One region of the Butyricicoccus sp. OF10-2 genome, then DNA from elsewhere that is predicted to be linked to it. Evidence: predicted binding sites of a transcription regulator. Region 1 holds the regulator's gene; each other region holds the start of a gene.

Evidence for each region. Region 1 encodes Rex, which represses fermentation and respiration genes when NADH is low (regulators of the CRP and FNR family bind a similar motif). Its sites were predicted from a motif close to ATTGTTAANNNNTTAACAAT; they were not measured.
Region 2: gap (type I glyceraldehyde-3-phosphate dehydrogenase) is a predicted target of Rex. The motif match lies at 2,123-2,142, and genes of this name have one in related genera.
Region 3: DXB00_RS11100 (acetyl-CoA C-acetyltransferase) is a predicted target of Rex. The motif match lies at 3,370-3,389, and genes of this name have one in related genera.

Annotation. Positions count from the first base shown of each region.
Region 1 covers NZ_QUMC01000012.1:82,337-86,898, forward strand. Annotated here, with positions in the region: gene DXB00_RS08170 (aconitate hydratase) at 1-1,740, shown strand, start outside; gene DXB00_RS08175 (isocitrate/isopropylmalate family dehydrogenase) at 1,847-3,004, shown strand; gene DXB00_RS08180 (redox-sensing transcriptional repressor Rex) at 3,044-3,700, shown strand; gene metA (homoserine O-acetyltransferase MetA) at 3,778-4,562, opposite strand, start outside.
Region 2 covers NZ_QUMC01000017.1:46,813-51,374, forward strand. Annotated here, with positions in the region: gene DXB00_RS09965 (S-layer homology domain-containing protein) at 1-227, shown strand, start outside; gene DXB00_RS09970 (hypothetical protein) at 393-710, shown strand; gene DXB00_RS09975 (sensor histidine kinase) at 761-1,840, opposite strand; gene gap (type I glyceraldehyde-3-phosphate dehydrogenase) at 2,233-3,261, shown strand; gene DXB00_RS09985 (MarR family winged helix-turn-helix transcriptional regulator) at 3,412-3,846, shown strand; gene DXB00_RS09990 (sulfite exporter TauE/SafE family protein) at 3,848-4,562, shown strand, end outside.
Region 3 covers NZ_QUMC01000021.1:4,560-9,121, reverse strand. Annotated here, with positions in the region: gene DXB00_RS11115 (4-hydroxyphenylacetate 3-hydroxylase family protein) at 1-1,282, shown strand, start outside; gene DXB00_RS11110 (hypothetical protein) at 1,400-1,675, shown strand; gene DXB00_RS11105 (acyl CoA:acetate/3-ketoacid CoA transferase) at 1,720-3,276, shown strand; gene DXB00_RS11100 (acetyl-CoA C-acetyltransferase) at 3,465-4,562, shown strand, end outside.

The sequences.
Region 1 (4,562 bases):
TACATTGACCACAATACCCTGCAGTCCGGCTTCGAGAATGCGGACGACCACAAATATATCGGTTCTGTCGCTAAGAAGCACGGTATCTACTATTCGAAGGCAGGCAACGGCATCTGCCATCAGGTACATCTGGAGCGCTTCGGCGCACCGGGCAAGACCCTGATCGGTTCGGACAGCCATACGCCGACCGGCGGCGGCATCGGCATGCTGGCGTTCGGTGCCGGCGGTCTGGACGTTGCAGTCGCAATGGGCGGCGGCGCGTACTACATCCCGATGCCGAAGATGGTCCGCGTCAACCTGACCGGCAAGCTGTCTCCGTGGGTATCTGCGAAGGACGTTATTCTGGACGTACTGCGCCAGATGACCGTCAAGGGCGGCGTCGGCAAGATCGTAGAGTACGCAGGCGAGGGCGTAAAGACCCTGTCCGTACCGGAGCGCGCCACCATCACCAATATGGGCGCTGAGCTGGGTGCTACCACCTCGATCTTCCCGTCCGACGAGGCAACCAAGAAGTTCCTCGAAGCACAGGGCCGCGGCGACGTATGGGTACCGCTGTCCTCCGACCCGGACGCAGAGTATGACGAGGAGTACACCGTAGACCTGTCCGCACTCGAGCCGCTGGCAGCTATGCCGCATATGCCGGATAACGTCAAGAAGGTATCCGAGATTGGCGAGATCAAGGTAAACCAGTGCTGCATCGGTTCGTGCACCAACTCCTCCTACCACGACATGATGAAGGTCGCTTCCATCCTCAAGGGCAAGACCGTAAGCCCGGAGGTTTCGCTGACCATCAGCCCCGGTTCCAAGCAGGTATTCAATATGCTGGCGCAGAACGGTGCTCTGGCGGATATCATTTCGGCCGGTGCGCGTATCCTTGAATGCGCCTGCGGTCCCTGCATCGGCATGGGCCAGTCGCCGGAGTCCGGCGGCGTATCGCTGCGTACCTTCAACCGCAACTTTGAGGGCCGTTCCGGCACCCAGGATGCACAGATCTTCCTCGTATCTCCGGAGGTTGCAGCAGCGTCTGCACTGACCGGTGTGCTGACCGATCCGCGCACCCTCGGTGAGATGCCGGAGATCGAAATGCCCGAGCATTTCACCATCAATGACAACATGATCGTAAAGCCGGCCGAGAATCCGGCTGAGGTTGAGGTCGTTCGCGGCCCGAACATCAAGCCGTTCCCGCTGGGCAAGGCACTCGAGGCATCCTACACCGGCAAGGTCGTTCTCAAGACCGAGGACAACATCACCACCGACCACATCCTGCCGGCCGGCGCAAAGCTGCTGCCGTACCGCTCGAACGTGCCGTACTACTCCAACTACTGCTTTATCAACGTCGATCCGGAGTTCCCGTCCCGCTGCAAGGAGCAGGGCGGCGGCGTAATTGTCGGCGGCGCAAACTACGGTCAGGGCTCGTCCCGTGAGCATGCAGCGCTCGTTCCGCTGTATCTGGGCGTAAAGGCCGTACTGTGCAAGTCCTTCGCACGAATTCACAAGGCAAATCTGGTCAACTCCGGTATCATCCCGCTGACCTTTGCCGATCCGGCGGATTACGATGCAATCAATCTGCTGGATGAAATCTCTCTGCCGAACGTGCTCGAGGAAGTAAAGAACGGCGAGCAGGTCACCGTTGTTTGCGGCGGCAAGACCTTCAAGGCCGACTGTGAGGTTTCCGAGCGCCAGCGTCACGCACTGCTTGCAGGCGGTACGCTGCTGTACGCACGTCAGCAGAGCAAGTAAGTCAAGACGTTATGCCGGCCGGAGAGCCAAGCGGGTTCTCTGGTCGGACTTGACAGGCATATTTTCTTTTGTTAAAATAATATCAATGGTGTAGGAGGACAAAACCATGTCTATCGACCAGTCTGTTCTGGATAAATTTGAGGCAGTTGTAGAGAGCCAGCGCAAGCGTATCATGGATATGAAGGAGCAGGACGATTTTATTGATTACTCCAAGCTGGACAAGCTGATCATCGGCGTGTGCGGCGGCGACGGCATCGGCCCGATGATCACCGGCATGGCCCAGCATGCGCTGGAGGTTCTGCTGGCAGACAAGGTAAAGGCCGGCAAGGTGGAGTTCCGCGTGATCGACGGTCTGACCATCGAGCGCCGTGCTGAACTCGGCTGCGCAATCCCGCCCGACGTTATGGAAGAGCTGAAGAAGTGCCACGTTATCCTGAAGGGCCCCACCACGACCCCGCGCAAGGGCGATCCGTGGCCGAACGTAGAGTCCGCAAACGTTGCAATGCGCAAGGGTCTCGACTTGTTTGCCAACGTGCGCCCGGTAAAGGTGCCGGAGCTGGGTATCGACTGGACGTTCTACCGCGAGAACACCGAGGGCGGCTACGCTGTCGGCTCTCAGGGCGTACAGATTGATGACGATCTGTTCATCGACTTTACCGTAGCTACCTCGCAGGGCTGCGAGCGTATCGCTCGTCTGGCCTTCGACTATGCGCGCAAGACCGGCAAGAACCGCGTTTCCTGCGTCACCAAGGCGAATATTATCAAAACCACCGACGGCAAGTTCCTCGATACCTGCCAGAAGGTAGCCAAGGAGTATCCGGAAGTACAGTTTGACGACTGGTACATCGACATCATGACCGCAAAGCTGCTCGATGACAAGCGCCGCCGCGACTTCAAGGTCGTTGTTCTGCCGAACCTGTACGGCGACATCATCACCGACGAGGCTGCTGAGATTCAGGGCGGTGTCGGCACGGCAGGCTCTGCCAATATCGGCAAGCGCTATGCGATGTTCGAGGCAATTCATGGCTCTGCGCCGCGTATGGTACAGGAAGGCCGCGCAAAGTACGCGGATCCGTCCTCCGTACTGCGTGCAGCTGTTATGCTGCTTGAGCACATCGGTGAAATCGAACTGGCGAAGAAGCTCGACCGCGCACTTGATATCTGCATGGTAGAGGAGCGCAAGGTTGTTGTTACCGGTCGTGATACCGGTGCAACTGCACAGAAATTTACCGATTATGTGCTGGATACCATCGCTAAGTTGTAATTTACACGAGAAATAGAATTTGAGAGAGGGAGAGGGTCTGTGGAACACAAGCAAGAGGTTTCCAAAGCGGTAATTCAGCGATTGCCTCGCTATTATCGGAATATTTGTGAGCTGAAGGCTGAAGGGGAGCAGCGTATCTCCTCCAAAGCACTGGCAGAGCGCATGGGACTGACCGCTTCGCAGATTCGTCAGGACTTTAACTGCTTCGGCGGCTTTGGTCAGCAGGGCTACGGCTATAATATCGACAAACTGCAGGAGGAGCTGGGTGCGATCATGGGTCTGCGGACCGGCCGCACGGCGATTCTGCTGGGTGCCGGCAACCTCGGTCGTGCACTGCTTAATAACTTTAACTTTTCTGCCAGCGGCTTTGAACTGCTGTGTGCGTTTGACGCAAATCCGCAGCTCATCGGTCAGCGCTTTGGCGGCCATGAGGTACGCAGCGCGGATACGCTTGCGGAGTTTATTGAGCGCAACAAGCCGGATGTGGCGGTGCTCACCATTCCGCGCGGAGATGCCCCGCGTATCGCACACGGTCTGGTAGAGCGCGGTATCCGCGGTCTGTGGAATTTCACCGGCGAGGACCTTCATTTGGAGGGACTGGGCGTTCCGGTCGAAAACGTGCATCTGTCGGACAGCCTGATGACACTGTGCCATCTGGTCGGCGCAGCAGACGAGGGAAGAGAGCAGAACCTGTAAAACGAAAGGGAGTATCTTTTGATACTCCCTTTTTTGTGTGAAAAAAGCCGCTATCCAATGGATGAGCGGCTTTGGTATTACATTTTGTCCAGATAATACGGTGTTGTCTGGTACACATAGTAGTTGACCCAGTTGGTGTAAAACAGGTTGGCATGTGCCTTCCAGGTCACCAGTACGTCCTCGTTGGGATCATCGTTGCGGAAGTAATGGCGCGGCACCTCCGGGTTCATGCCTTTGGCCAGATCACGCTCATACTCCTTTTTGAGCGTGTCGGCGTCGTACTCGCCGTGACCCAGCACAAAGATCTGACGGCCGTTCATTGCCTCTACGATGTGCACACCGGCTTCGTGCGACTCCGCGAGAATGGTCAGACGATCATTTTTGCGGATGTCGGCGGCACGCACCTCGGTGTGGCGCGAGTGCGGTGCGCAGAAGATATCATCGAAGCCGCGCAGCAGCGGCTCCTTCGGCAGCAGAACATGGTGCTTGAAAATACCGGACATTTTCTCGGGCAGCATGTACTTCAGAATACCGTAGTGATAATACAGACCGGCCTGCGCACCCCAGCAGATGTGCAGCGTGGAATGAACGTGCGTTTTAGTCCAGTCCATGATCTCGGTCAGTTCCTTCCAGTATTCGACTTCCTCAAACGGCATGGTCTCTACCGGCGCACCGGTGATGATAAAACCGTCATATTTCTGGTCGCGGATATCGTCGAACGTCTTGTAGAAGGTGAGAAGATGATCCTCCGGCGTATTTTTGGAATGGTACGTTTCGGTCTGGATCAGATCGACCTCGATCTGGATCGGCGTGTTGGATAAACAGCGCAGGATCTGGGTTTCGGTAATGATTTTCAATGGCA
Region 2 (4,562 bases), on a different contig from region 1:
CGCTGCTCGAAAAGGCCGGAAAGATTACGGTTTCGACTGATACGAGTGTGAATACCGCGTTTACCGATGCTTCTTCGATCGCTCCGTGGGCGAAGGATGCCGTTGCGTTCTGTCAGACCAGCAAACTGATGAACGGCGACAATCACGGCGCATTCAATCCCAAGGGACAGATTAAGTCGGTTGAGCTGGCACAGGTGCTGTACAACCTGTCTCAGCAGATCAAATAATGTGCAAAACCACCTGTTATCACTGATAACAGGTGGTTTTTCTATGTCTTTGGGACATCAATTTCACGTCACAGTTTTCAGTCAAAACGCGAATTGTAAAAATACGTTTTATCTGCTATAGTGCAGATACCGAGAGACAGCTTCCGCGAAAGAGGTGACGGCTCTATGAAAAAACGCATTGCATTCCTGCTGATCGTTCCGCTGCTGTGCGTACTGGCTGCAAGTCTAAACATCAGCTATATGCCGGCCGGCGGCCTGCTTTTTGTCAGCAGCACGCCGGACGATGAACTCACTGTCTGGCAGAAAACCATGCCTGACGGCACCAAAATCGCCGTTTACGACAGCGAAACCTCCATCGTATACGCCAAATACCGCGGTTTGACGTACACCATCACCGAAATTCAGAAGCCTGCGGATGGGCATTGGCTGCCGGAGTCCATTAAGGTCTACCGCGGTTCGTACACCTCTCCCGACAACACATAAGAGAACAGCCTCAGAGCGTGATTTTTGCACGCCTCTGAGGCTGTTTTATTTCATTCCATGATGGAAAATTCAATTTCTTCGACGGTATAACCGTCCTCGATGATAGTCGGTGCGCGGAACAGGTCATCCTCGAGCGTATGCGGCAAATGCGCCAGACACAGGTGCAGCACGCTGCCGCCGCCCTCTCTCTGCGTGAGCAGCAGCCGTCCGCCGTGCGCCTGCGCGATTTGATTGACGAGCGGCAGGCCAAGACCAAGCGGTGTGCCGCCGCGCACGAGCGCCCGGTAATCGTCCATCGAGGTGGTGCGCCGCCAGCCGGAAAGCAGGTCATCGAACTTCGCCGGATCCAGTCCCGGACCGGTATCGGCAACCGCAATCGTCACAAAATCCCGCGTATCGGTCAGCGAAACCGTGATTTCGCCGTCCTCCGGTGTTACGCGCAGCGCGTTTGTCAGCAGGTTATAGATTGCCGTACGCACCAGTCTCGCGTCAATGAGCGCGTCTGCGTGCTCCGGCACCTGTACGATGAATTTTGCACTGCCCGCAGGCGCATGCGTCTCAGCCTGCTGTACAGCATCGCGGCAGAGCGCTGACAGGTCGCAGCGCCGCAGAGAAAGCTGCTCGGTCAGCAGAGGGTCGTGCAGTAAATCCGAGTGCGTCAGCAGCCGATACAGCCGCATGCACTGCCGCCGCAGCCCGTCTGCCAGTGCAGGATCCTCCACCTGCTCGGCCTCGGCCATCAAAGCACCCAGATAACGCGAGCTTTTGTCCTGAATGACCCGCAGGCTGCCGTCATAGGCGGCACGGTCGCGCCGCAGATACGCCAGCAGTGCACCGCCGCGGTGCGGGATCATTTCGACCGTGTAGACCGTTCCGTCGATGTCCTCCTCTGCGGTGCAGGCAGACTGTGTATTTATGCACCGGAGCAGTATATTCCGCGTGCTGCCGCTCAGGAACGGATCCAGCTCCTCCATCGGGTGCAGACCGGAAAGCTGCTGTGCCGCGTCGCTGCACCGCTCAATACGCAGCGTATCGCTCACTGCGAACAGCGCCGCATGCCGCAGCTCGGTGCGCAGCAGCAGCTCACGGACTGCGTTGCCGTCCAGCTGCGAAAAAAATGCGTCTTCCATCATTATCCTCCCAAAACACCGTGTAATTTTACCTTTGTACTGTGGGAAAGCTGCTGTCATTCTCGATCGTGTTTTCCTGCGTCCGGTATATGCTGCGCGGTATTTGGCATACTAATCTCTGTCTTCGCGGATGTGAAAAAACAGCACGGCGCGCGCTGTGCTTTTCTCATCCCGAAAATCGGGGGATTATACAAACCGAATCCCCATATTTTGTACGATGTGTTTATTATACCACTGCCGCTACTGTCATTGCAAAGAAAATTATACAAAAATACCGGGCAGAATGACAAGAAAATCACAAATATTACACCTTGCGGCAAACTGCGCATTTAGTGTATAATAATAACATCAACAGAGAACTTCATCAAAACATTTAGGAGGAACACTGTAAAATGGGTATCAAAGTAGGTATCAATGGCTTTGGCCGTATCGGCCGTATGGTTTTCCGCGCTGGTCTGAAGAACCCGAACATTGAGTTCGTAGCGGTAAACGATCCGTTCATGACTCCGGACTACATGGCATACATGCTCAAGTATGACACCATGCACGGTCGTTACGACGGCACCATCGAGTATGATGACAACTCCATCACCGTTGATGGCAAGAAGGTTCAGTTCTTTGCAGAGATGGACCCGAAGAACATTCCGTGGGGCAAGGTTGGCGCTGACTACGTTGTAGAGTCTACCGGCGTATTCCTGACCAAGGAGAAGGCACAGGCTCACATCGATGGCGGTGCTAAGAAGGTTATCATGTCTGCTCCGTCCAAGGACGACACCCCGATGTTCGTAATGGGCGTTAACCAGAACACTTACACCAAGGATATGACCTTCGTATCCAACGCATCCTGCACCACCAACTGCCTGGCTCCGATCGCTAAGGTACTGGACGAGGCATTCGGCATCACCGAGGGCCTGATGACCACCGTACACTCTGCAACCGGCACTCAGAAGGTTGTTGACGGCCCGTCCAAGAAGGACTGGCGCGGCGGCCGTGCTGCTTGCGGCAACATCATCCCGTCCACCACTGGCGCTGCAAAGGCTGTAGGCAAGGTTTACCCGAAGCTGAACGGCAAGCTGACCGGTATCTCCATGCGTGTACCGACCCTGGACGTTTCCGTTGTTGACCTGACTGCTAACCTGGCTAAGCCGGCTACCAAGGAAGACATCTGCGCTGCTATGAAGGCTGCTTCCGAGAAGCCGCTGTCTGAGGGCGGCCTGAAGGGCGTTCTGGGCTACACCGAGGATGCTGTTGTATCTTCTGACTTCCTGGGCGACGAGCGCACCTCCATTTTCGACGCTAACGCTGGCGTTTACCTGACCGACACCTTCGTAAAGGTTGTTTCCTGGTACGACAACGAGTGGGGCTACTCCAACAAGCTGCTGATGCTCATCGAGCACATGGCAGAGGTTGACAACAAGTAATTGCTGCCCACTGGCGTATAAAATGTTTTCAAAAAGCTCTTGTTCTTCGGAACAAGAGCTTTTTTCTTTCTCTCCGGCTTGACGGCACAGGCATATCATGCTATACTTAGTTCAAATTTAGACTATCTATTTTTGAAGCAGGTGATATACATGAATCCCTATATGGAATTTACGCACAAGACCGATCTGGCATACAGCGCAATGTGCCGACCGCTGTGCCGCGAACTCAAGCTGACACAGACGGCGTTTGACATCCTGCTGTTCCTTGCCAACAACCCCGGCCATGACACCGCCAGCGACATCGTGGAGCTGCGCCGGATCAAGGCGAACCTCGTATCAGTCAACGTCAACCGGCTGGTCGAAGAGGGCTATCTGCGCCGCGAGAGCATCCCCGGCGACCGCCGCAAGACCCGTCTGATATGTACCGACAAGGCGCTTCCCATCATCGACCGCGGCCGCGCATTGCAGGCGCAGTTCATCGACCGTCTGCTCTCCGGCATGAGTGATGAACAGCGGCAGGCGTTTGGCGATGCCGTCGGTGTCATCGACCGCAATCTCGACCAGCTCTTGCAGGAGGTGCGCTGATATGACGATGCTTTTCACCGTGCTCGTCACGTTTTTCGCCGGCATGGGCGCTGGCCTCGGCACCGGCTTCGCGGGCATGAGCGCCGCCGCCGTTATCAGCCCCATTCTCATCACCTTTCTGCACATGGACCCGTATATGGCGGTCGGCATCGCGCTCTCGTCTGACGTACTGGCGAGCGCCGTTTCGGCCTATACCTACGGCAAAAACAAAAATCTGGATGTCAAAAACGGCCTGCTGATAATGCTCAGCGTGCTTGTATTCACCGTGGTCGGCAGCTATATCGCCAGCCTGCTCCCCTCGCGAACGATGGGCAGCTTCTCGGTGTTTATGACGTTCCTGCTCGGCGTAAAATTCATCGTCCGTCCGGTCATGACCACCAAAGAGGCGATGATGAACGTGTCCGCGCGCAAACGAGCTGTGCAGTCCATTGTCTGCGGCGTGCTGATCGGGTTTATCTGCGGCTTCATCGGCGCGGGCGGCGGCATGATGATGCTGCTCATCCTGACCTCGGTGCTCGGCTACGAGCTGAAAACCGCCGTCGGCACCAGCGTGTTCATTATGACGTTCACAGCGCTCACAGGCGCGGCCTCGCACTTCGCCATTGGCGGAATGCCTGACCCGCTGATCTGGGCTCTGTGCGTGATCTTCACGCTCGTGTGGGCACGCATCGCTGCCGTGTTCGCCAATAAGGCCAGCCCGAAAACGCTCAACCGCG
Region 3 (4,562 bases), on a different contig from region 1:
TCTGATGACTGCTACCTCCCACATCTCCGGCAAGAAGATCAACCGCTTCACCCACATGCATCAGTCCACCGACGACCTGATCAAGAAGGTTAAGATGCAGCGTCTGCTCGGTCAGAAGACTGCAGCCTGCTTCCAGCGCTGCGTAGGCATGGACGCTATGAACGCTGTATTCTCCTCCACCTACGAGATCGACGAGGCTTGCGGCACCAAGTACCATGAGAACTTCCTCAAGTTCCTGACCCGCGTGCAGGATGAGGATCTCGCAGTTGACGGCGCTATGACCGACGTTAAGGGCGACCGTTCCCTCGCTCCGTCCAAGCAGGCTGATCCGGATCTGTTCCTGCACGTTGTAGAGCGCACCGCTGACGGCGTATACGTTACCGGCGCTAAGGCTCACCAGACCGGCTTCGTAAACTCTCACGAGGTTCTGGTAATGCCGACCATCTCCATGCGTGAGGGCGACGAGGACTACGCGATCTCCTTCGCAGTTCCGACCGATTCCAAGGGCATCACCCTGATCTACGGCCGTCAGTCCTGCGACACCCGCAAGATGGAAGAGTACAACGACATCGACGTTGGCAACAAGGTATACGGCGGCCACGAAGTTCTCGTTATCTTCGACCGCGTATTCGTTCCGAACGACCGCATCTTCCTCAATGGCGAAGTTAAGTTTGCCGGCATGATCGTAGAGCGCTTCGCAGGCTATCACCGTCAGTCTTACGGCGGCTGCAAGGTCGGCGTAGGCGACGTTCTGATCGGCGCTACCGCTCTGGCTGGCGATATGGCTGGCTCCTCCAAGGCTTCCCACGTTAAGGACAAGCTGATCGAGATGACCCACCTGAACGAGACCCTGTACTGCTGCGGTATCGCTTGCTCCTCTCAGGGCACCAAGACCAAGGCAGGCAACTATCTGATCGACCTGCTGCTGGCTAACGTCTGCAAGCAGAACGTTACCCGCTTCCCGTACGAGATCGCTCGTCTGGCACAGGATCTGGCAGGCGGCCTGATGGTAACCCAGCCGTCCGAGGCTGATTACCGCAACCCGGAGCTCAAGCCGTACATCGAGAAGTACCTCAAGGGCGTTGCTTCCGTTCCGACTGAGGACCGTATGCGTCTGCTGCGCCTGATCGAGAACATGACCATGGGTACTGCAGCTGTCGGCTATCTGCCGGAGTCCATGCACGGTGCAGGCTCGCCGCAGGCTCAGCGCATCATGATTGCCCGTCAGTCCAACCTTGAAATGAAGAAGGAACTGGCAAAGAAGATTGCTCGCATCAAGTAATCTCTGAGCAAACTATAGGCACTCATGGAGCACCCGTGAGTGCCTGTGTTTGTGTTATTACCCATTGTTTCCCTATGGTAACATTCGGAAATGCTACATAGAAAGGGGTTGTGCGCCTTGCTTCGCTGCACGGTAAAATTCTGCGGCGGCTGCAATCCGCGCTATGAGCGCGGCGATGCCTACAAGGCGATTTGCGCTGCCCTTCTGGATACCGCCTCATTCTCCTATCCGGAGGACGGTGTTCCATATGACGTACTGCTGATCCTGCGCGGCTGCACCGGCTGCCCGTATCTCTATGAGGAGATCGAGGCCGCGCACCGTGTTGTTGTTGCCGCAGCGGATGAGATTCCGCAGGCGATAGATAGAATCAGGTCTTTCACGTCGCAGGCGTGACCACTGTAAAACCGGTCGCACTATTATCAGGAGGATTGATAAACATGAAGAAAGTAAGCATCATCACCGCGGAGGAAGCTGCTCTGAAGGTTCAGGACGGCGATACCATTGCTACCGGCGGTTTCGTATCCTGTGCTTGCCCGGAGACCCTGTCCAAGGCTCTCGAGAAGCGTTTTCTTGAGACCGGCCACCCGCAGAACCTGACCCTGTTCTTTGCAGCCGGTCAGGGCCACCGCGATGGCACCGGCGGTGACCATTACGGCCATGAAGGCATGGTTAAGCGCGTTATCGGCGGCCACTGGGACCGTGCTCCGAAGCTCGGCGAGCTGGCTCTGAACAATAAGATCGAGGCTTACAACCTGCCGCAGGGCGTTATCTCGCACATGTACCGCGATATCGCTGCGCACAACATCGGCACCATCACCCACGTTGGCCTGAAGACCTTCGCTGACCCGCGCAACGGCGGCGGCAAGCTGAACGACGTTACCAAGGAAGATCTGGTAAAGATCGTTAACATCGAGGGTCAGGAGCGCCTGCTGTACAAGGGCTTCCCGATCAACGTTGTATTCCTGCGTGCTTCCTACTGCGATGAGTACGGCAACTGCACCGTACATCGTGAGATCGGTCCTCTGGACGTAACTGCTATGGCTCAGGCGTGCAAGAACTCCGGCGGCAAGGTAATCGTTCAGGTTGAGAAGATCGTTCAGGGCGGTTCTCTGGACCCGAAGCTGGTTGCTATCCCGGGCATCTATGTTGACTCTGTTGTAGTCGGCACCGATGAGGAGAACATGCAGTGCCTCGGCATGCCGTACGACGGCGCGCTGACCGGCGAGTTCCGCATCCCGGTTGATGCTATCCCGCCGATCCCGATGGACGCTAAGAAGATCATCGCCCGCCGCGCTGCTATGGAGCTGCCGCAGGACGCTATCGTAAACCTCGGCACCGGCGCACCGGAGAAGATCGCTAACGTAGCTGCTGAAGAAGGCATCTCCGACAAGATGACCCTGACCGTTGAGGCAGGCTCCATCGCAGGTGTACCGTACGGCGGCACCCAGTTCGGCGCTGCTGCCAACGCACAGTGCATCATCCCGCACAATGTTCAGTTCGACTTCTATCAGGGCGGCGGTCTTGACGTTGCATTCCTCGGTCTGGCCGAGACTGCTCCGAACGGCGACCTGAACGTATCCAAGTTCGGCACCCGTCTGGCAGGTGCAGGCGGCTTCATCGATATCACCCAGAACGCCAAGAAGGTTGTTTACTGCGGCACCTTCACTGCAAAGGGCCTCAAGACTGAGTGCAAGGACGGCAAGCTCGTTATCACCCAGGAAGGCGCTAAGAAGAAGTTCGTTAAGCAGGTTGAGCACATCACCTTCTCCGGCGATTACGCTAACGAGGTACATCAGCCGGTTCTGTACATCACCGAGCGCTGCGTATTCGAGCTGCGTCCGGAAGGCGTTACCCTGACCGAGATCGCTCCGGGCATCGACCTGCAGACCCAGATCCTCGACCAGATGGACTTCGTTCCGAAGATGGCTGACGAGATCAAGACCATGGACGCTCGTATCTTCCGTGACGAGCTGATGGGTCTGGCTAACGACTAATCAATTCTATTTGTGCAGATTACGCAAACGGGAACTGGACTTTTCATATAATTTTACAGAATCGACCAATTCCCCTTGCATTCTGCAGAATAGTTTGATAAAATATTAACGAACTCAAAAATCGAGTTCCATCACCATGCGGCGGCATAGTTTTTTCGCCGCATCAGTAGAAAAGGAGAAACAGCTAAATGAACGTTTACATCTGTTCCGCTGCCCGTACCGCAATCGGCACTTACGGCGGCACCCTCCGCGATGTACACTCCTCCGAGCTTGGCACCGCTGCTGCAAAGGCAGCTATCGAGCGTGCAGGCGTTGACAAGGAAGCAATCGACGAGGTTCTGTTCGGTCAGGTACTGCAGGGCGGCGTAGGCCAGAACGTAGCACGTCAGGTTTGCCTGAAGTCCGGTCTGCCGATCACCACCCCGGCTATGACCCTGAACAAGGTTTGCGCTTCCTCCATGCGTGCCATCTCCCTCGGCACCCAGATCATCCGTTCCGGCGAGAACAAGATGATGCTGGTAGGCGGCTGCGAGTCTATGTCTGGTGCTCCGTACATCTCCCGCGATACCCGTTGGGGTGCTCGCATGGGCGACAAGAAGCTGGTCGACATGATGGTATACGACGGCGTATTTGATGTATTCAACCAGTACCACATGGGCATCACTGCAGAAAACGTAGCTGAAAAGTACGGCATCACCCGCGAGATGCAGGACGAGATCGCTCTCGCTTCCCAGCAGAAGGCAGCTGCTGCCATCGCTAACGGCCGCTTCAAGGACGAGATCGTTCCGATCGAGGTTAAGAAGAAGAAGGAAACCGTTATCTTTGATACCGACGAGCATGTAAAGCCGAACACCACTCTGGAGATCCTCGGCAAGCTGCGCCCGGCATTCAAGAAGGACGGCGGCACCGTAACCGCAGGCAACGCTTCCGGCATCAATGATGCAGGCGCTGCAATGATCATCGCTTCCGAGGAGTTCGTTAAGGCAAACGGCCTCAAGCCGCTGGCTAAGGTTCGTGCCTGGGGCTCTGTAGGCTGCGATCCGTCCATCATGGGCGTAGGTCCGATCGAGTCCACCCGTCAGGCTCTGTCCCGCGCAGGTCTGACCGTTGCTGACCTCGACCTGATCGAGTCCAACGAGGCATTTGCTGCACAGGCTGCTGCTGTTAACCGTGAGCTTGGCTTTGATATGGACAAGGTTAACGTAAACGGCGGCGCAATCGCTCTGGGTCACCCGATCGGTGCAGCCGGCTGCCGCATCACCACCACCCTGATCTACGAAATGATC